3 regions of the Actinomadura vinacea genome follow, and region 1 is predicted to be linked to each of the others. Evidence: riboswitches for the same ligand, from Rfam matches in the RefSeq annotation. Region 1 holds a riboswitch; each other region holds the start of a gene.

What was found. Region 1 has a riboswitch for cobalamin ahead of ABD340_RS31055 (VWA domain-containing protein). Riboswitches for the same ligand answer to the same signal wherever they lie in the genome.
Region 2: it holds a riboswitch for cobalamin, as region 1 does, so the genes downstream of both, metE (5-methyltetrahydropteroyltriglutamate--homocysteine S-methyltransferase) here and ABD340_RS31055 (VWA domain-containing protein) in region 1, are expected to answer to the same signal.
Region 3: it holds a riboswitch for cobalamin, as region 1 does, so the genes downstream of both, ABD340_RS24170 (ribonucleoside-diphosphate reductase subunit alpha) here and ABD340_RS31055 (VWA domain-containing protein) in region 1, are expected to answer to the same signal.

Annotation. Positions count from the first base shown of each region.
Region 1 covers NZ_BAAARW010000023.1:69,862-76,517, reverse strand. The annotation lists gene ABD340_RS31065 (cobyrinic acid a,c-diamide synthase CobB) at 1-928, opposite strand, end outside; gene cobO (cob(I)yrinic acid a,c-diamide adenosyltransferase) at 925-1,527, opposite strand; gene ABD340_RS31055 (VWA domain-containing protein) at 1,535-3,808, opposite strand; cobalamin riboswitch at 3,925-4,049, opposite strand; gene ABD340_RS31050 (ATP-binding protein) at 4,340-5,011, opposite strand; gene ABD340_RS31045 (helix-turn-helix domain-containing protein) at 5,170-6,012, shown strand; gene ABD340_RS31040 (DUF397 domain-containing protein) at 6,009-6,209, shown strand; gene ABD340_RS31035 (LLM class F420-dependent oxidoreductase) at 6,371-6,656, shown strand, end outside.
Region 2 covers NZ_BAAARW010000006.1:313,151-319,806, forward strand. The annotation lists gene ABD340_RS10020 (PepSY-associated TM helix domain-containing protein) at 1-1,101, opposite strand, end outside; gene ABD340_RS10025 (hypothetical protein) at 1,317-1,949, opposite strand; gene ABD340_RS10030 (MFS transporter) at 2,068-2,646, opposite strand; cobalamin riboswitch at 2,881-3,103, shown strand; gene metE (5-methyltetrahydropteroyltriglutamate--homocysteine S-methyltransferase) at 3,223-5,472, shown strand; gene ABD340_RS10040 (amidohydrolase) at 5,553-6,656, shown strand, end outside.
Region 3 covers NZ_BAAARW010000019.1:94,367-101,022, forward strand. The annotation lists gene ABD340_RS24165 (ribonucleotide-diphosphate reductase subunit beta) at 45-1,040, opposite strand; gene ABD340_RS24170 (ribonucleoside-diphosphate reductase subunit alpha) at 1,040-3,253, opposite strand; cobalamin riboswitch at 3,361-3,616, opposite strand; gene ABD340_RS24175 (MFS transporter) at 3,723-4,334, shown strand; gene ABD340_RS24180 (copper resistance CopC family protein) at 4,498-5,067, shown strand; gene ABD340_RS24185 (group II truncated hemoglobin) at 5,185-5,952, shown strand; gene ABD340_RS24190 (MFS transporter) at 5,960-6,656, opposite strand, start outside.

The DNA of each region.
Region 1 (6,656 bases):
TCTCGGGGAAGCCGCCGCCGATCACGACGCCGCGGGTGCCGCCGGGCAGCCGCTCGTCGCGCAGCGGGTCGAACCGCACGACCTCGGCGCCCGCCGCCTCCAGCAACTCCTCGTTCTCCGCGTACCCGAAGGTGAACGCCGGACCGCCCGCCACCGCGATCCGGGGACGGGCGCTCGCCGGAGCGCCGGCGGACACCTGCCCGCCCGGTTCCCACGGCTCGGCCCGCAGCGCCGGAGCGCTCCGGGCGAGGGCCAGCACGGCGTCCAGATCGCAAGACGAGGCGACCAGGTCGCCGAGCCGCCGGACCGTCTCGACCGCCTCCGCGCTCCGCTCCGCCGCCGGGACGAGTCCCAGATGGCGGGACGGCGTCGCCACGTCCTCGCGGCGGCGCAGCGCGCCCAGCACCGGGACGCCCAGCTCCTCGACGGCGTCGCGGCACATCCGCTCGTGCCCGTCCGAGCCGATCCGGTTGAGGATCACCCCGCCCAGCCGCACGCCTTCGTCATAGGTCCGGAAGCCGTGCACGGTCGCCGCCACCGAACGGCCCGCCGCCGCCGCGTCCACCACCAGCACCACCGGCGCGTCCAGCAGCCCGGCGACATGGGCGGTCGAGGCGAACCCGCCCTGCTCGGCGGCGCCGTCGTACAGGCCCATCACGCCCTCGACCACCGACACCTCGGCGCCCGCCGCGCCGTGCAGGAACAGCGGGACGACCAGCTCCTCCGACGTCAGCCACGGGTCGAGGTTGCGGCCCGGACGCCCGGTGGCCAGCGCGTGGTACCCCGGGTCGATGTAGTCGGGGCCGACCTTGTGCGGCGACACGGCCGTCCCGCGCGCGGCCAGCGCCGCCATCAGCCCGGTGGCCACGGTCGTCTTGCCGCAGCCCGACGCGGGCGCGGCCACCACGATCCGGGGAGCGCGAATCACCACTCGATGCCCTTCTGGCCCTTCTGGCCGCGGTCCATCGGGTGCTTGACCTTGCCCATCTCGGTGACCAGGTCGGCGACCTCCAGCAGCCGCGGGTCGGCGTCCCGGCCCGTGATCACCACGTGCTGGGAGCCCGGCCGGTCCCGCAGCGCGGCGATGACGTCCTCGACGTCGATCCAGCCCCACTTCATCGGGTAGGTGAACTCGTCCAGCACGTAGAAGCGGTACGTCTCGGCCGCCAGATCGCGCTTGATCTGCGCCCAGCCCTCCCTGGCGTCGGCCTCGTGGTCGGCCTCGGTGCCCGGACGCTGGATCCACGACCAGCCCTCGCCCATCTTGTGCCAGGTCACCGGGCCGCCCTCGCCGCCGTCGCCGAGGACGCGCAGCGCCCGCTCCTCGCCGATCCGCCACTTGGCCGACTTCACGAACTGGAACACCCCGATCGGCCAGCCCTGGTTCCAGGCGCGCAGCGCCAGCCCGAACGCCGCGGTCGACTTGCCCTTCCCCGGGCCGGTGTGCACGATCACCAGCGGCCGGTTGCGCCGTTCCCTGGTGGTCAGCCCGTCCTCGGGCACGTACTCCGGTTTGCCCTGCGGCATCGCTCGCTCACGCCACCTTCCCGGCCGTGTTCCTTCTGGACGCGCGGACGACCCCGGCCAGGTCGTCGGAGCCGAGCTCCTCCAGCCGCACCGTCTCGGCGCCCAGCCGCTCGCCGAGCCCGGCCGCCAGGCCGAGCCGTACCGGGCCGGACTCGCAGTCGACCACCACCGACGCCACCCCGGACGCGGCCAGCAGCCCGGCGGCGGCGGACGGGTCGGGGCCGTGCGTGGCACGGCCGTCGGTCACCAGCACCAGCAGCGCGCGGCGGGACGGGTCGCGGACCTGCTCGACCCGCAGCGTCTCGGCGGCCCGCAGCAGCCCGGCCGCCAGCGGCGTCCGGCCCCCGGTGGGGAGCCGCTCCAGCCGCCGCGCCCCGGCCTCGACCGACGACGTCGGCGGCAGCGCCAGCTCGGCTCCGGTGCCCCGGAAGGTGATGAGCCCGATCTTGTCGCGGCGCTGGTAGGCGTCCAGGAGCAGGCTGAGCACGGCGCCCTTGACCGCCCGCATCCGCCGCCGCGCGGCCATCGAGCCGCTGGCGTCGACCACGAACAGCACCAGATTGCCCTCGCGGCCGTCGCGGACGGCCTCCCGCAGGTCGTCCGCGGCGATCACGATCCCGGGACCGGTACGGCCGCGGGCGTGCTGGTGCGGCGCGGCGGCGTGCAGCGTGGCGCTCAGGTGCAGGCCGCGGGCGCCCGGCCGGGCCCCGGAGACCCGCCCGAACGGGGTGCGCGCCTTGGAGCGGCGGCCGGGCGCGCCGACGCCGGTGCCGGGCACGGTGAACAGCCGCGGCCGGAACGTGGCACCGGCCTGGGCGGGCTCGCCCTCGCCGGCGTCCGGGTCCTCGGCGGGGACGCGCTCGTCGGCCGGGCGCTCGCCGTCGTTCACGGACTGGCCGTTCAGCAGCGCGTCCAGGGCGCTCAGCACGTCGCTTCCGCCGTCCAGGCCGCCGGGACCGCCGCGCGGCCCGTCGCCGGGACCGTCGTCGTCGGGCCCCTCGTCGGGACCGTCGTCCTCCGGCCCGTCGTCGGCCCGCGACGGCTCCGGCTCCGGGGCGGCCTCGGGTTCCGGCTCGGGCTCCGGCGGCGCGGTCTCCGGAGGCCCGGCGGGATCGGCGTGCTCCTCCAGGATCCGGTCGAGCTTCTCCTCGTCCAGGCCGGGCGCGTCGAACGGGTCGCGGCGGCGCCGGTGCGGCAGCGCCAGCCGGGCCGCGGTGCGCACGTCCTCGGCGGTGACCACGGTGCGCCGGTGCCAGGCGGCCAGCGCCATCGCGGCGCGGGCCGTGACCAGGTCGGCGCGCAGCCCGTCCACCTCGAACGCGGCGCAGACCGCGGTGATCTGGCGGAGCGCGGCGTCGGTGAGCTCCACCCGGGGCAGCCGCGACTGCGCCGAGGCGATCCGCGCGGCCAGCTCCGCCTCGGCCAGCCGCCAGCGGGCGGCGAACCGGACCGGGTCGTGCTCGTAGTCCAGGCGCCGCCGCACCACCTCGGCGCGCTCCTCGGGGGCGCGGCTCGCGGCGACCTCCACGGTCAGCCCGAACCGGTCGAGCAGCTGCGGGCGCAGCTCGCCCTCCTCCGGGTTCATGGTGCCGACCAGCAGGAAGCGCGCGGCGTGCCGGACCGACACGCCCTCCCGCTCGACGTACGACTCGCCCATGGCGGCGGCGTCCAGCAGCAGGTCGACCAGGTGGTCGTGCAGCAGGTTGACCTCGTCGACGTACAGGACGCCGCGGTGCGCGGCCGCGAGCAGGCCGGGCTCATAGGCCTTCACGCCCTCGGTCAGCGCGCGCTCGATGTCCAGGGAGCCGGTGAGCCGGTCCTCCGACGCGCCTACCGGCAGCTCGACCAGCTGGGCGGGCCGGTGGGGCATCCCGGCCGGCTCGCCGGCGGGCCGGGCAGGGTCGGCGGGGGCCGGTTCGGCCCGGACGGTGATCGCGGGCTCGCCGTCCTCGCCGCCCTCGCCGAGCTCGTCGAGCCCGTCGTCCTCGTCCGCCTCGGCGTCGAAGGCGGCGTGCGGGCCGTCCGGGCAGCCGGGGTCGGGGTCGCGGGGGTCGCAGGAGAAGCGGCAGCCCGCCACCACCGGCACCGATGGCAGCAGGTCGGCCAGCGCCCGCACGATCGTCGACTTGGCGGTGCCCTTCTCGCCCCGGACCAGGACGCCGCCCACGCCCGGCGAGACCGCGTTGACGAGCAGGGCCAGCTTGAGATCGTCCATGCCGACGACGGCGGAAAAGGGGTAGCGCGCCCGGTGGGTCCGCCGGTCGGCGCCCGCGCGGCTCATCGGCCCATCAGATAGGGCATGCCTCATCGTCCTTCCCTCGGGTGTCCACGCCCGTGGCTGTCCTTCCAAGGGACGCCCCCCAAGGCTTGGCGGTGCCCGCGTCCCTTCGACGGCCGGAGTCTCCTGGCTCCCGGATCGCCACTCCTCCTCAGCCTTCCAGCGTCGCCGCCGTGGCTGTACGTGAGGGGAGCTCCCCATGGTCACAGTTGCGGGACAGCCCCGGATTCGCACCGGGTTCCTCCGCTTCCGTCGCCTGCACAGGATGACATACAGGCATAAACGACCCAAGCCGCGGAGGGGTGAGAGTGCTCCGGCGCCCTTCCCGGACCCCACGTCAAGAACGTGTTCTACAAAGGCCTGTCTCGACGTGGCCCCAGGTACCGCGCGAGCGCGCTACCTGGCCGGTGCGGCGACGCCGGAGGCGAGCTGCACCGGCCAGATCGCGAAGCGATGTCGCGCTCGCACCAAGCACGGTCAGGGTGCGAGCCGCCAGGCGAGCGTCCTGGGCCGGGATTGCATGAACACAGCGCGTCAGCCGAGCGGCGGCACCGCAGTGGCCGGGAGGGGCACGATCTTCCCGTTCGGCGGGTGGAGCAGTTCGGCCGGGAGGTGGACGACCGCGGGGATCGCGAACCAGACGGCCTTGCCGCGCACCCGCGGCACGCACCGCGACAGCGTGCGGAGTATGCCCCAGCGGCCGTCCGACAGCTCCCGGACGATGCTCAGCCCGCGGCCGTGGTCGCCGGAGGTCCACGAGTAGGCGGGCAGGCGGCCGGCGGCCTGGCGGTCGAAGACCGCGCACCGCACCTGGCCGGGGACGGCGCCGGTGCGCTCGCCGGGCGCACCGGCGTAGAGCCACAGCTCGTGCGGGCCGTGGCCGGGCGCGTGCTGGAAGGCGTTGGTGGCCAGCTCGCTGGCCATCAGCCGCGCGTCGGCGATGGCGGCACGGGGCGCGCCCGCCGCGGCCAGCGCCTCCCCCAGCACGGCACGGGCATAGCCCGCGCACTCCGGGCCCTCAGGGAGCACCCAGACGCACCCGAGCGGCGGCCCGCAGTACACCGGGACGACCGGTGCCGCCGCCTCCCCTGGGGCTCCCTCCCGGGCGCGCGCGCCGGTGGAACGGGGCGTCGGGGGCCCACCTTCGGGATCGTCGGCACCGGCGATGCCCCGGACGGCGCCGACCGTCTCTGGCGAGGTCTTCACAGGACCCTCCTGCCACCGTTACGTTCCGCTCACATGCGGTCACATTTCCTCAGCTTTGCGTGAGAATCTCAGTCACGCAACATCCTTCGGCAGATTGCCGTTACCGGCATGGTCATTTGTGTTGTACGGAACGGACCGAATCGGGAGACTCTCGGCTCATGACCTATCGGCCCACGGTGCGCGGTCGCCGGCTGGCGCGGGAGCTTCGCAGGCTGCGAGAGGAGCAGGGGCTCACCCTGCAGGAGGTGGCGGACCGGCTGGACTGGTCGCGGGCCACCGTCTCGCGGCTGGAGACGGGGCAGACCCGGCCCAAGCCCAACGACATCGCGGACATACTCAACCTGTACGGCGTGCCCAGCCCCGGGCGGGACGCCCTCATCAACCTGGCGCGGGAGGCGGGCCAGCGCGGCTGGTGGACCGCCTACGCGGACGTGTTCACCGGCAGTTACGTGGCCCTGGAGGACGAGGCGTCCCAGATCCGCACCTGGGACCCGCAGCTGATCCATGGGCTGCTCCAGACGGAGGATTACGCCCGTGCCGTGATCACCGCGGGCCGGCTGCTGCCCACCCCCGAGGACATCGAGCGCCGGATCGACGCCCGCAAGGCCCGGCAGGCGCTGCTGGACCGCGAGCAGGCGCCGCGGGTGCACCTGATCTTCGACGAGAGCGTGCTGCGCCGTCCGATCGGCGGGCACGAGGTCATGGCGGCGCAGCTGGCCGCGCTGGCGGAGGCGGCGGACCGGCCCGAGATCACCCTCCAGGTGCTGCCGTTCGACATAAGGGAGCATGCCGGACTTGACGGACGTTTCACGATCCTTTCGTTTCCCGACCCCGCCGACCCCGATATCGCCTACGTAGAGGGGACGATGGGCGACGTTTATCTTGAAAGCGCCGAGGCAATAGCATCACATGGGGATCGTTTCGCCCGGATCGCGGCGGCGGCCCTCGCCCCCGAGGAATCCGCGCACCTCATCGCCGAGGCAGCAAGGAGCAGCCCGTGAACCACCCGTCCGACGATCTCACCCGAGCCCGATGGCGCAAGTCCTCCCACAGCGGGAGCGGCGATCAGTGCGTCGAGGTCGCCGCCCTGAACGGCGACCGCCGGGCGGTGCGCGATTCGCAGGATCCGCACGGCCCGGCCCTGAAGTTCTCGCGGGCCGAGTGGGACCGGTTCCTCACCGCCGTCCGGAACGTCTGACCGGCGATCCGGACCGCGTCACGCGGTGTCTCCCCGAGGGGTCGCGGCGATCACGCGCGGCCCCTCGGGCCGTCCACGGGCGGCCCGGCCCGGCCCCGCCCCTGCACACGAAGTAGAACGTGTTCTAGTATCGCGGTGCGTCGATGAGCGGAGGGCGACCGATGACCGCGGAACTCAAGCTCGGCATCCACGTCGGGTACTGGCAGCGCGACCCCGAGGACCACACCGAGACGGTGCTGGCCGCCGAACGGCTCGGCTACGACTCGGTGTTCACCGCCGAGGCCTACGGCTCGGACGCCTTCACCCCGCTCACCTGGTACGCCGCCCGCACGTCCAGGATCGGGCTGGGCACCGCCGTGGTGCAGATGTCGGCCCGCACCCCGGCCGCCACCGCCATGCACGCCCTCACCCTCGACGCGCTGTCGGGCGGACGGGTCGCCCTCGGCC
Region 2 (6,656 bases), on a different contig from region 1:
CAGCAGGCCCATGTGCCCGTCGATGCCCCAGCGGGTGAGCTTGGCGGCCACCGGGTAGTCGGTGAAGCGCAGCTCACCGCTCACCTGGCCGGTGGAGGAGTTGACGGCGACCTGATCCAGGCGCTGGGGCCACTGCTTGTCGATCTCCTCGGCCACGTAGTCGCCGCCTGGCTCGTCCGGCCACGTGATCTGCAGCGGTCCCGACAGGCCCTTGCCTGCGGCGGCCTGCACGACCGTGTCGATTCCGACGTCGGAGGTCGCGTGGCCGCCGCGGGCGCCGGCCCCGGTGTGGTCGCCGTGGTCGGAGGAGGCCAGGGCGGGAGTCGACCAGCCGAGCGAGGTTCGCAGGTCCTCGACGTTGGCGCCCGCGTATTTGGACCAGGTCAGGCCGGTGGCCGACAGGAACAGCAGCCCCGCGGCCGCCCACAGCCCGATCGCGCCGTGCCAGGACATGAGGCGTCGCCGTCCGCGCGTGCCACGCTCGGGTGCCACCAGGCCGCGGAGCTTACGGCCCGGGCGGCGGCGTCGGCCCAGCCACAGCAGCAGGCCGCCGAGCGCCACCACCCACAGCCAGCTGGCCGCCAGTTCGCTGTAGAGACGTCCGGTCTCGCCCAGGTGCAGATGGCGGTGCAGGTTGGAGATCCACGCCCTGACGGGCAGCGCCCCTGAGCTGCCGTAGCTTTCCAGGGTTCCGCGTACTTGGGCGGTGTGGGGATCGACGAACACCGCCAGCTGGGTGCTCTCGGCCAGGCCGGGGACGTCCAGCAAGACCCTGGTGGTACGGCCGGAGCCTTCGGAGGGACGTACGGCGGTGACTTCTCCTTGGGGTTGTGCGGCGCGTGCCGCGGCGACCTGCTGTGCCAGCGGCGTCTGGGCGTCACGGGCGGGAACGGTCAGTTCGTGCTGGTAGACGACCTTCTCGATCTGGTACGACGCGGCGTACAACAGGCCGGTGGTGGCGGCGATCAGCAGGAAGGGCGCGATGAGGATTCCGGCGTAGAAGTGCAGGCGCAGGATCAGCGGACGCAGCGCCGTCCAAGTCGCGCGTCTGGTGGGCGGGGCAGGTTCGGCGGCGTGCTCGTCATTGGCGAGTGCGGTCATGAAGGCGTTCTCCGTTCGCGCGGCGCGCGTCTCGGGATGTATGCGCAACTTCGGGTGGGGGACCGGCAGGCCTGTTCGCGGTGATGGCGAAGGCGGCCGGGCATGGGGCGGGCACGGCCTGTGTCCGGCCGTGGGCACCCCTGGAAGAATCGGATGCAGAACAAGGACCAGCCCCGTCGGCGCGGTCGCCGAGTCGGGGGCGAAGCCTCAGCGGGTCATCCGATAGCGGCCGGCCAGATGGGCGGGCCTCTTCCCTCCACCACATGGCGCATGGCCGCGAGTCGCAGACCATGCCGCTCCCGGCTCACCGGAAGCGATACCCCGAACTCACCGGCAGGCGCAGGTCGTTCCAGCCGCAGTGGCCGTAGCACCCAACCGGCTAGGCGACGCACCAGTGCGCATAGCTTCGCCTCGCCGCATTCCAGCCACCATGCGGTGACCAGTACGGCCACCACGTGCATCAGCAGCATGCCCAACCCAGGCGACGTCGCATGCTGGGCGTGTTCCGCCGCGGCGGCGGCGTCGGGCTGTCCCGAGCCGTCCGGCAGAAGCGTGTGCAGCAGGACCTGGGCGGCCGCCACCGCCGGCAGGATCGTGCTCATCGTCCGCTCCCGCCCCGTCAGGGCCAGCGCGGGAACGAACACGACCGCCAGGCCCAGCAGGAGGGCCGGGCCGTCCACCCGGCCGCCGCCGAACACGTGTCCGGCGGCGGCCAGCAGGGCGCACGCGGCGGAGAAGCTCGTCGCGCGCACCAGGCGGACCACCGACCACAAATCCATGCCGTCGCGGGCCTCCCAGACGGAGCGGGCGCCGTCCCAGGACGGCGGAGAACCGGCGGGCATGTCCATGCGCGGACGATGCCGCCACCACCGGATACGCAGGAGCCGAAGGCCAGGTTCAGCCTGCGGGCACCGTGATGAGAGGTCCCGGCGGGTCGCTTCGCCCCAGGAACGCCGAATCAGGAAATCAGGAGAGAACCACCGAGCGCATGGCCGTTCCCGGGACCTCCCATGTCCTGGGGGGCCCGCGCCGTACCACGGCGTACCGCAGGACGGCCAGGGCGGGCACGCGCTCATTGGCGCGGGCCGGCGCGATCGGCAGGTGACCGGCGGGATTCCGTCTCGCCGAGAGAAGGAACAGCAACGGGCGCAGGGCCCACCCGAGAAGCAGCCGAACAAGAGCGCACAGGCGCGCCTCGCCCCACTCCAACCATGCGGACGTCACCAGAACGCTCACGGCGTGCATCAACAGCATCCCCAGACCGGGGACCCCACCGTGGTGCATCTCACCCGTGCCCGTGATGGCGTCCGCCGAAGAGCCCGGCCCGCCCGCTTCCGTCAGCAGGACGTGCAGGACGATCTGAGAGAGAGCGGTGGCGGGCAGGATCGAGGCCAAGGTGCGTTCCCGGCCGGTCAGCGCCAGCGCGGGAACGAGGACGAGGAGGAAACCGGCCAGCGTGGCCGTCCGGGCGAGCGAGCCGCCTCCGGCGACGTGCCCGAGCGTGGCGAGCCCGGCGCACGTGCCGGCGAAGCTCGCCGCGCGCACCCATCGGACCACCGACCACGGACCCATATCGCTCGGATACTCCCACAGCGCGGACAGACGGGACAGACCCGGTCCGTGGCCGCGTCCGGCTCAGCGCAGTCAGGCGAGCGGCCGGCGGCCGACGCCGATCGACCTGCCTGCTGGTCGAGGTCAGCCGCCGGCACTTCTCGGCGGTCAGCACGGGGGCGGGATCAACGAGCGTATGCGCCCGCTCGTTCCTTGGTCCCGGGCCGCTACACTCGGCTGCGTGGATGGTTCGCTCGGTCCTGTAGGGGATCGAGCGTCGTAAGAGGGAACCCGGTGAGATTCCGGGACTGCCCCGCAGCGGTGAGCGGGAACGACCGCCGTCATCACGCACTGGGCCGGTGGCCTGGGAAGCGACGGCCAGTAGGAGGCTCCTACGTCGGTAGGAGCGGTGCCCGTGAGTCCGAAGACCTGCCTCCGCCCGCGCGCCGGCCGGCGCGCGGTGGTCTGCGGCCTCGCGGGAGGGCCTGCGGCTCGCACGGGCGGTGGTCCCCGCCGTGCGCCGTGTCCCTTTCGCCGTATGCCGCCTGTGGCTCAGCGAGGGAAGCCGCCATGAACACCACGATCCTCGGATACCCGCGCATCGGGGCGCGCCGAGAGTTGAAGTTCGCCACCGAGGACTACTGGGCCGGGCGCATCGACGCGGCCGCCCTGGAGGAGGCCGGCGCCGACCTGCGCGGCACCGTCTGGACGCAGCTGCGCGACGCCGGTCTCGACACGATCCCGTCGAACACCTTCTCCTACTACGACCAGGTGCTCGACACCAGCGTGCTGGTCGATGCCGTGCCCGACCGGTACCGGCACCTGGACGGTCTCGACCGCTACTTCGCCATGGCGCGCGGCGTCCAGGACGTCCCGGCGCTGGAGATGACCAAGTGGTTCGACACCAACTATCACTACATCGTTCCCGAACTCGGGCCCGGCACCAGGTTCCGGCTGGCGGACGGAGCCGGCGCCAAACCGGTCTCGGAGTACCGGGAGGCCAAGGCCCTGGGCATCGAGACGCGGCCGGTGCTGGTCGGGCCGCTGACCTACCTGCTGCTGGCCAAGCCCGCGGCGGACGCACCCCCCGGGTTCGGTCCACTCGACCTGCTCGACGGGCTGGTCGAGGTGTACGCCGAGCTGCTGGAACGCCTTTCAGGGGCCGGAGCCGAATGGGTGCAGCTGGACGAGCCCGCCCTGGTCGCCGACCGGACCGAGGAAGAGGTCGCCGCGCTGGCCCGCGCGTACGCGCGGCTCGGTGAGCTGTCCAGCAGGCCGCGCCTGCTGGTGGCGACCTACTTCGGCGCGATCGGCGCGGATGCGCTGCGCGTCCTTGCCGGGTCCCGTGTGGAGGCCGTCGCACTCGACTTCGTCGCGGGACCGGGGAACCTGGACGTGCTCGCCACCGTTGGCGGGCTGCCGCGCAAGACCGTCGTTGCGGGCGTGGTGGACGGACGCAACGTCTGGCGCGCCGACGAGCAACGGGCCAAGGCCACCTGCGCCGCGCTGCTCGGCCTGGTCGACCAGGTCACCGTGAGCACCTCCTGCTCACTGCTGCACGTCCCGATCGACCTGGACGCCGAGACCTCGCTCGAGCCCGCGGTGCGGGGGCGGCTCGCGTTCGCCCGGCAGAAGGCCGAGGAGGTCGTCGCGCTGGGCAGGGCGCTGCGTGAGGACGCCCCGGCACCTGCGGCCCAAGTCCCGGCGCCGGCCGCCGGGATCGACCACCGCGTCCGTGCCCGCCTGGACATGCTCGGCGACGCGCGCCGCGGTGACCGGGCCGCCCGGTTCGCCGCCCAGCGCGCCACGCTGAAGCTGCCCGATCTGGCCACCACCACCATCGGCTCCTTCCCCCAGACCCCGGAGATCCGCAAGGCCCGCGCCGACCGCAGGGCCGGACGCGTCTCCGAGGACGCCTACGTCCAGGCGATGAAGGACGAGATCGCCCGGGTGGTCGCGTTTCAGGAGGAACTGGGCCTGGACGTGCTCGTGCACGGCGAGCCCGAACGCAACGACATGGTCCAGTACTTCGCCGAGCAGCTGGACGGCTACGCCGCGACCGAGCACGGATGGGTGCAGTCGTACGGGTCCCGGTACGTGCGGCCGCCGATCCTGCACAGCGACGTCGCCCGGCCCCGGCCGATGACCGTCGAGTGGACCAGCCACGCCCAAGGGCTGACGAACAAGCCGGTCAAGGGCATGCTCACCGGGCCGGTCACGATGCTGGCCTGGTCATTCGTCCGCGACGACCAGCCGCCGGCCGAGACCGCACGGCAGGTCGCCCTCGCCCTGCGCGACGAGATCGGCGACCTGGAGTCGGCCGGCATCCGCATCATCCAGGTCGACGAGCCCGCCCTGCGCGAGCTGCTGCCCCTGCGCAGGACCGAGCACGCCGCCTATCTGGACTGGGCGGTCGGCGCGTTCCGCCTGGCCACCTCCGGCGTGGCCGACTCCACCCAGATCCACACCCATATGTGCTACTCCGAGTTCGGCGAGATCATCGACGCGATCGGCGCCCTGGACGCCGACGTCACCAGCGTCGAGGCCGCCCGCTCGCACATGGAACTGGTCGGTGACCTGCGCGCCGCCGGCTACGAGAACGGCATCGGTCCCGGCGTCTACGACATCCACTCCCCCCGCGTCCCCTCCGCCGAGGAGATGGAGGACAACCTGCGGCGCGCGCTCCAGGCCGTCGAGCCCGACAAACTATGGGTCAATCCCGACTGCGGGCTGAAGACCCGCGCCTACCCGGAGACCGAGGCGTCCCTGCGCAACCTGGTCACCGCCGCGCGGCGCGTCCGCGAGGGCGCCCCGAGCTGATCCGGAAACGGGCGAGGGCGCACGGGCCGGTGCCCGGACCGTGCGCCCTTGGCATCGGTGACATCATGTACTTTTCCGGTGTGGATAGTAGGGTATCGATCGCGGAGCTCGATCTGGTCGGTCTGCGCCGGTGTTTCCACGCGCACGCGGAGACGGCGTTCACCGAGCTGTGGACCTCGGTCACGATCGCGGCGGAACTGCGGCGGCTCGGCTGGCGGGTGCTCACCGGCGCGGAGGCCATCGACCTGTCCCGCGCGCCAAGGCTGCCCGGCCCGGACGAGTTGTCGCGCGCGGCGGAGCGGGCACGGGCCTGGGGCGCCGACGCCGATGGTCTGCGAGTGGTGCGCGACGGCCACACCGCTGTGATCGCCGAACTCGACGGCGGCGCTCCAGGCCCGTCGACCGCCGTGCGCGTCGATATCGACGCGCTTCCCCTGGACGAGTCCCAGGACGCCTCGCACGCGCCGGCGCGCGACGGGTTCGCCTCGCGGTCGCCGGAGGTCATGCACGCGTGCGGCCACGACGGACATGTCGCGGTCGGCCTGGAACTGGCGCGGCGCCTGGCCGGAAGGGATTTCCCCGGGCGGGTCCGGCTGCTCTTCCAGCCCGCCGAGGAAGGCGGGCGGGGTGCCCGCGCGATGCTCGCCGCGGGCGCGGCCGAAGGCGTCGATCGCCTGTACGCCCTGCATTTCGGGCTCGGCCTCCCGGTCGGGGAGGTCGCCGCGGGCACCTCCGGCTTCTTCGCCAACTCCAAGCTGCTGGCGGCCTTCACGGGTCGGCCGTCCCATGCCGCGCACGCTCCCGAGGAGGGGCGCAACGCGCTGCTCGCGGCGGCCCAGGCGGCGCTGGGCCTGCACGCGCTGCCGCGGTTCGGCGCAGCCGACACGCGGGTGAACGTCGGCGTGCTGCGGGCGGGAACGGCGCCCAACATCGTCGCGGCCGATGCCGAACTGCGGCTGGAGTTGCGCGCCACGTCCGGGGAGGTCTGCGACGAGTTGGAACGCCGTGCCCGCGCCGTGCTGAACGCGGCGGGCGCCGCGCACGAGGTCGGCGTGCGGATCGAGCGGATCGGCGCCGCCACGACGGCTGACTGCGACCCGGCGGCGGTGCGCGCGATCGCCGCGGCCGCCCGTTCCCTCCCCGCGGTGACGCGAGTCCTGGACGACCATCGGTTCGGCGCCAGC
Region 3 (6,656 bases), on a different contig from region 1:
TCCCTTGGAAGCGGTGGCCGCCGGGTGCGGCCGCCGCTTCGTGGTTAGAAGGGTTCGTCTAGGGTTACGGTGCCTTCGGTGCCTATCTGGTAGGCGGATACTCGGCGTTCGAAGAAGTTGGACAGTTCTTGGACGTCCTGGAGTTCCATGAACGTGAACGGGTTGGACGAGCCGTAGCGGACGGGTAGGCCCAGGCGGGTCAGGCGTTGGTCGGCCACGTATTCCAGGTAGCCGCGCATGTCGTCGGCGCTCATGCCTGGTAGGCCGTCGCCGCACAGGTCATGGGCGAACTCCAATTCGGCCTCCACGGCTTCTTCGAGCATGCGGGTCACCTGTTTTGTCATTTCGGTGTCGAACAGGCCGGGTTCCTCGGAGCGGACGGTGTCGACGACTGAGAAGGCGAAGTCCATGTGCATGCTCTCGTCCCGGAAGACCCAGTTGGTTCCTGAGGCCAGGCCGTTGAGGAGGCCGCGGGAGCGTAGCCAGTAGACGTAGGCGAAGGCCCCGTAGAAGAAGAGGCCCTCGATGCACGCGGCGAAGCAGATGAGGTTGAGAAGGAACGAGCGCCGGTCGGTGGGCGTGTGCAACTCGTCCTGGGAGCTGATGGAGTCGATCCAGCGGAAGCAGAACTCGGCCTTGGCCTTGATGGACGGAATGTGCTCGACTGCCGCGAACGCGCGTGCGCGCTCGTCGGCGTCGGGGAGGTAGGTGTCCAGCAGGGTCAGGTAGAACTGGACGTGCACGGCCTCTTCGAACAGCTGCCTGGATAGGTAGAGCCTGGCCTCGGGGGCGTTGATGTGCTTGTAGAGGTTCAGGACGAGGTTGTTGGCCACGATCGAGTCGCCGGTGGCGAAGAACGCGACCAGCCGGTTGACCAGGTGCAGTTCTTCTGGGGTGAGCCGGTTCAGGTCTTGGAGGTCTGAGGCGAGGTCGACCTCTTCTACTGTCCAGGTGTTGCGTATGGCGGCGCGGTAGCGCTCGTAGAAGTCGGGGTAGCGCATGGGGCGCAGGGTCAGGTCCATGCCCGGGTCCAACAGCATTACTGGCACGCCTCGCAGGTCTCGGGGTTCTCCAGGGAGCACATGAGCGTTGTCTGGGCGATGCGGGTTGCCGGACGGGAGCGCAGGTAGTAGGTCGTCTTGAGTCCGCTGCGCCATGCGTAGGCGTACATCGAGGAGAGCTTGCCGATGGTGGGCGTCTCCATGAAGAGGTTCAAGGACTGGCTCTGGTCGATGTAGGGCGTGCGTGCGGCGGCCAGGTCGATGAGTGCCTTCTGGGGGAGTTCCCACGCGGTGCGGTAGAGGTGGCGGAGCTCGGCTGGGAGGTCCAGGCCTTGGACCGAGCCGTTGGAGCGCTTGATCGCGTCTCTGGTGGCGGGCGTCCACAGCCCGAGGCGCTTCAGGTCGTCCACGAGGTAGCCGTTGATCTGCAGGAACTCGCCCGACAGCGTCTCGCGCTTGAAGAGGTTGGACACCTGCGGCTCGATGCACTCGAAGCAGCCCGCGATGGACGCGATCGTAGCGGTCGGCGCGATGGCGATCAGCAGCGAGTTGCGCAGCCCGACCTCGGCGACGCGGGCGCGCAGGGCGTCCCATTCGGCGGCGCGGGCGGGCGCGGCGTCCGGGAAGTGGTCCGGGTGCAGCATGCCGCGCGCGGTGCGGGTGTGCTCGAACGCGGGGAGCGGCCCCAGTTCGGCGGCCAGGTCGGCGGACGTCCTGTAGGCCGCCAGCGCGATCTCCTCGGCGATCAGCGTGGACAGTTCGCGCGCCTCCGCCGAGTCGAACGGCAGCCGCAGCTTGAAGAACACGTCGGCCAGGCCCATCACGCCCAGCCCGACCGGCCGCCACCGCCGGTTGGCGTCCGCGGCCTCCTCGGTCGGGTAGAAGCCGCGGTCGATCGTGCGGTCCAGGAAGCGGACGGCGGTGCGCACGGTGGCCCGCAGCCGCTCCCAGTCGATTCCGTCCGGAGTGGTGTGGGCGGCGAGGTTGATCGAGCCCAGGTTGCACACCGCGGTCTCGCGGTCGCCGGTCACTTCCAGGATCTCGGTGCACAGGTTCGACAGGTGGACGACGCGGCCCGGCTCGGCGGTCTGGTTGCAGGCACGGTTCGCGGCGTCCTTGAACGTCATCCAGCCGTTGCCGGTCTCGGCGAGCGTCCGCATCATCCGGCCGTAGAGGCGGCGCGCCGGAACCTGCCGGACGTACCGGCGCTCCGTCTCCGCGCGGCGGTAGGCGGTGTCGAAGTCGTCGCCCCACAGGTCGGTGAGCTCGGGCACCTCCTTGGGGTCGAACAGCGACCAGGTGCCGTCGGCCTCGACCCGCCGCATGAACTCGTCGGGGATCCAGTTGGCGAGGTTGAGGTTGTGGGTGCGGCGCGCGTCCTCGCCGGTGTTGTCGCGCAGTTCCAGGAACTCCTCGACGTCGGCGTGCCAGGGTTCCAGGTAGACGCAGGCGGCGCCCTTGCGCCTGCCGCCCTGGTTGACGGCGGCGACGGACGAGTCGAGGGTGCGCAGCCAGGGGACGATCCCGTTGGAGTGCCCGTTGGTGCCGCGGATCAGCGACCCGCGCGCCCGGATCCGGGTCCAGGAGATCCCGATCCCGCCGGCGTACTTGCTGAGCCGCGCGACCTGCCCGTACCGCTCGTAGATCGATTCCAGCTCGTCGCGGGGCGAGTCGAGCAGGAAGCACGACGACAGCTGCGGGCGGCGGGCGGCGGAGTTGAAGAGCGTGGGCGAGCTGGGCAGGTACGACAGCGTGCTGAGCAGCCCGTACAGTTCGGCGGCCTCGCCGATGTCCGCGGCCAGCCCGCAGGCGACGCGCAGGAAGAAGTGCTGCGGGCGCTCCAGGGCGCGGCGGGTGCTCGGATGCCGCAGCAGGTAGCGGTCGTAGAGGGTGCGGAGCCCGAAGTACTCGAAGCGGTCGTCGGCGTCATCGTCGATCAGCGCGTCCAGCTCGGTGGCGTGGGCGGCGACGAACGCGGCGGGCGCGTCGGCGAGGAGCCCCTGCGCGTGCGAGGCGGCGACCGACTCGGAGAAGGCCCGCACCCCTTCGGCCGCGGTCTCGTCGGCGATCTTCAGGCTCAGCAGGCGGGCCGCGACCTTGGCGTACGCGGGCTCCGCGGCGACGAGGGCGGCGGCCTCGGCGATCGCCTGGTCGCGGTCTTCCCGTCGCACCCGTGCCGGGTCGGCTTCGGGCAGGCCCGCGCAGGCCTGCTCGACCTCGGCGGCCAGCCGGTCGATGACTTGCTGTGTCACGTGTTCTGCTCTCTCCGTCGCGAGCTGCTCGCCTCGCCGGGAGCGGGCACGCGAACGGGGGCGCGGCGGCATGCCGCGCACCGTCCACCGGCCCTCCCGCGAGGCCTGGACGAACATCGGTGCCGGCAGGTCTTCGGACTCGCGGGCACCGCGCCGTCCGGACGTCCGGACGGCGCGACCTAGTGGCCGTCGCTTCCCGGCGCTCACGCGCCAGTGCCTATGACGGCGGTCGTTCCCGCTCACCGCTGCGGGGCAGTCCCGGAATTGGCGGCGCCGATGGCGGCAGCGCACGTCGCACCGGGTTCCCTCTTACGACGCCCGAGCCGTTGGCGGCACGGGCGAACCAGCACGGGCAAGACCCTACATCTGGGTGGACCGGTTCGCGACACCACAACATGTTGGGCGTGTCGCGTCCTATCCGGGGGGAGGTATAGAGATCACCGGACCGGAGTGGGACGATGAACGGGCCATGTCCCCGCATCCGCTCTTCCGGACCTCGCGGGCGGCCGCCTTCGCCGCCGTCTGCGTGTCGCTGGCGACCCTCGGGCACACCCTGACCTCCACCGTCACGGTCCCGGTCTGGGCGATCGCCGCGGGCTTCGGCGGGGTGCTGGCGGTGGCGCTGGTGCTGGCGGGCCACGAGCGTTCGCTGGCGACGATCCTGGGCGGGCTGCTGGGCGGCCAGTTCGCGCTGCACAGCCTGTACGCGGCGGCCACCGCGCCGCCGCTCCCCGCGCTCCCGGCCGACCCGGCCTCGGGGCACCACCAGATCGCGTCCGTCCCCGGGTACGAGTCGAGCCTGGCGATGACGCTCGCGCACGTGGCCGCCGCCGTCGTCTCGGCCTGGTGGCTGCGGCGCGGCGAGCGGGCGGCCTGGACGCTGGCCCGGCGGGTCGCCGCCCTGGCCGACCGGTCGCTGCGCGTCCTGCTGGTGCTGCTGCGGGTCGAACCGGCCGTCCCTCCGGCGCGTACATCTCCGGTGACGGCGGTGATCGCGACCGGCACCGCCGGCCGCGTCCTGCGGTACCAGGTCGTACGGCGGGGCCCGCCCCGGCGTTCGAGGGCGCTCGCGCACGCCTGACCTGTCCCGATCAGGGGCCGGACGGGCTCGCGGACGGGCGCCGAGCGCCACCGGACGCCGAACACGCGGCGCTTCCGGTTTTCCCGTACGCCTCGAACGTCCAATGGAGATCTCTCATGTCCGTGCTCGCCTCATCCGGAGTCACTCGTGCGAGGAGGCCGTCATGACCATCCGTTCCATCCTGGCCAGGACCGGGCTGGCGGGCGCGCTCGCGGCGGCGACGCTGACGCTGGGCGCGGTGCCCGCGGCGGCGCACACCGCGCTGAAGTCGACCGACCCGAAGGCGAAGGCGGAGGTCGCCCCGCCCCGCGAGATCACGCTCACCTACACCGAGAAGGTCCGGCTGCCCCGGATCGTGCTGACCGGCCCGGGTGACGCCCGGATCGAGAGCGCGCCCGCGACGGTGTCCGGCGACAAGGTCACCCAGCCGGTGAACGGGACGCTCGCGAACGGCACCTACACCGTCGGCTGGCGGGTCGTGTCCGCCGACGGGCACCCGATCTCGGGCACGTTCAAGTTCACGGTGAAGGGCTCGACCGCTTCCGGCCAAGGACAGGCTCCGGCGGCGAACGCGTCCGGCGCGCCCGCTTCGACGCCTTCGGCGAGCAACGCGGCGGGGCAGGAGGAGGCGGAGTCCTCGTCGTCCGGATGGGTGTGGATCGGCGCTGCGGGGCTGGTCGTGGTGCTGCTGATCGGCGGCGTGGCCTGGGCGCGCCGTCCCGCCAAGGACTGAACTCGAGGCGGTGGCCCCTCCGCGGTCGCCCGTCCGGATGACCGCGGAGGGGCCACCGCCCTGGCATGATTACTCCATTACAGCATTACGCTTCTCTCGATACGAGGGTGTGAGACCGTGATCGTCGAGTACATCCGCTACCGCGTCGACCAGGCCGACGCCAGCGAGTTCGAGGCCGCCTACGGGCGCGCCGCCGTCCCGCTGGCGGCCGCCCCCGAATGCGTGGACTACGAGCTGTCCCGGTGCGTCGACGAGCCCGGGTGGTACGTCCTGCGGATCACCTGGACCTCCGCGGACGACCACCTGCAGGGCTTCCGGAACGGCGAGCACTTCGGGGCGTTCTTCGCCGAGATCCGCCCGTTCGTCCAGCGGATTGAGGAGATGCGCCACTACGAGCGCACCGCCGTGCACGGCACCGGCTCCTCCGTACCCACCCTGTACGAGTGGGCGGGCGGCGCCGAGGCGCTGGAACGGCTCACCGAGGCGTTCTACACGCAGGTGCTCCAGGACGACCTCATCGGCCCCCTCTTCGCGGGCATGGACCCGGGCCACCCCAAGTACGTCGCGATGTGGCTGGCCGAGGTCTTCGGCGGACCGTCCCGCTACAGCGACGAGCGCGGCGGCTACCAGCACATGCTCACCCAGCATCTCGGCAAGGGCATCACCGAGCCGCAGCGCCGACGCTGGGTGAGCCTGCTGATGGACGCCGCCGACCAGGTCGGCCTGCCCGACGACCCCGAGTTCCGCGCCGCGTTCTTCGGCTACATCGAGTGGGGCACGCGGCTCGCCTTCGCCAATTCGCAGCCCGGCGCCGAGCCGCCCACGCAGGCTCCCGTCCCGCGTTGGGGCTGGGGCGTCGCGCCGCCGTACATCCCGCACAGCTGAGCCGAGTTCAAGGGCGCACCTTGGCGGCCTCCTCCGTTCGCGTCCGCCATAGGACGAGGAGGCCGACGGCCCCGGCGCATGCGGCGATGGCCATGCCCCAGCGCATGCCCGGCGGCCTGTACCCCGACAGCGCCCACGCGGCCGTGGCCAGCGCGGGGCCGAACGCGAAGCCGAGCTGCCGTGCCAGGCTCTGTGCCGCGCCCGCCGTCCCCGCGAGCGCGTCCGGAGCCCTGGTCATGATCATCATGAAGTTGGGGCCGGCGAAGAGCCCGACGCCCGCGCCCGCGACGGCCAGCCGCCAGCTCAGGTCGGACGGCTCCCATCCGGCGTCGAGCGGGACGAGCAGCAGGGTGCCAGCCGTCGCCACGATCAAGCCCAGCAGCGTGGTGCGGGCGGCGCCCCAGCGGTCACCGAGCAGCCCGCCCAGCGGACCCGCGAGCACCATCCCCGCCGGGAACGCCAGGATTGCCACCCCCGCGGCCGCGGCCGTCAGTCCCAGGACGCGCTGCAGGTAGAACGGCGCGAGGAACTCCACCATCGAGATCGCCACGGCGTTCAGCAGCACCAGGACGACCGGCCCCGGCACGCCCGGCACGCGGACCAGCTCCCGGAACGGTGCGCTCGGGCCGCTCCGCCACCAGGCCAGGACGGGCGGGATCGCCAGCGCGGCCAGTCCGAACCAGTGCGTCCCGTGGCTCGCGCCC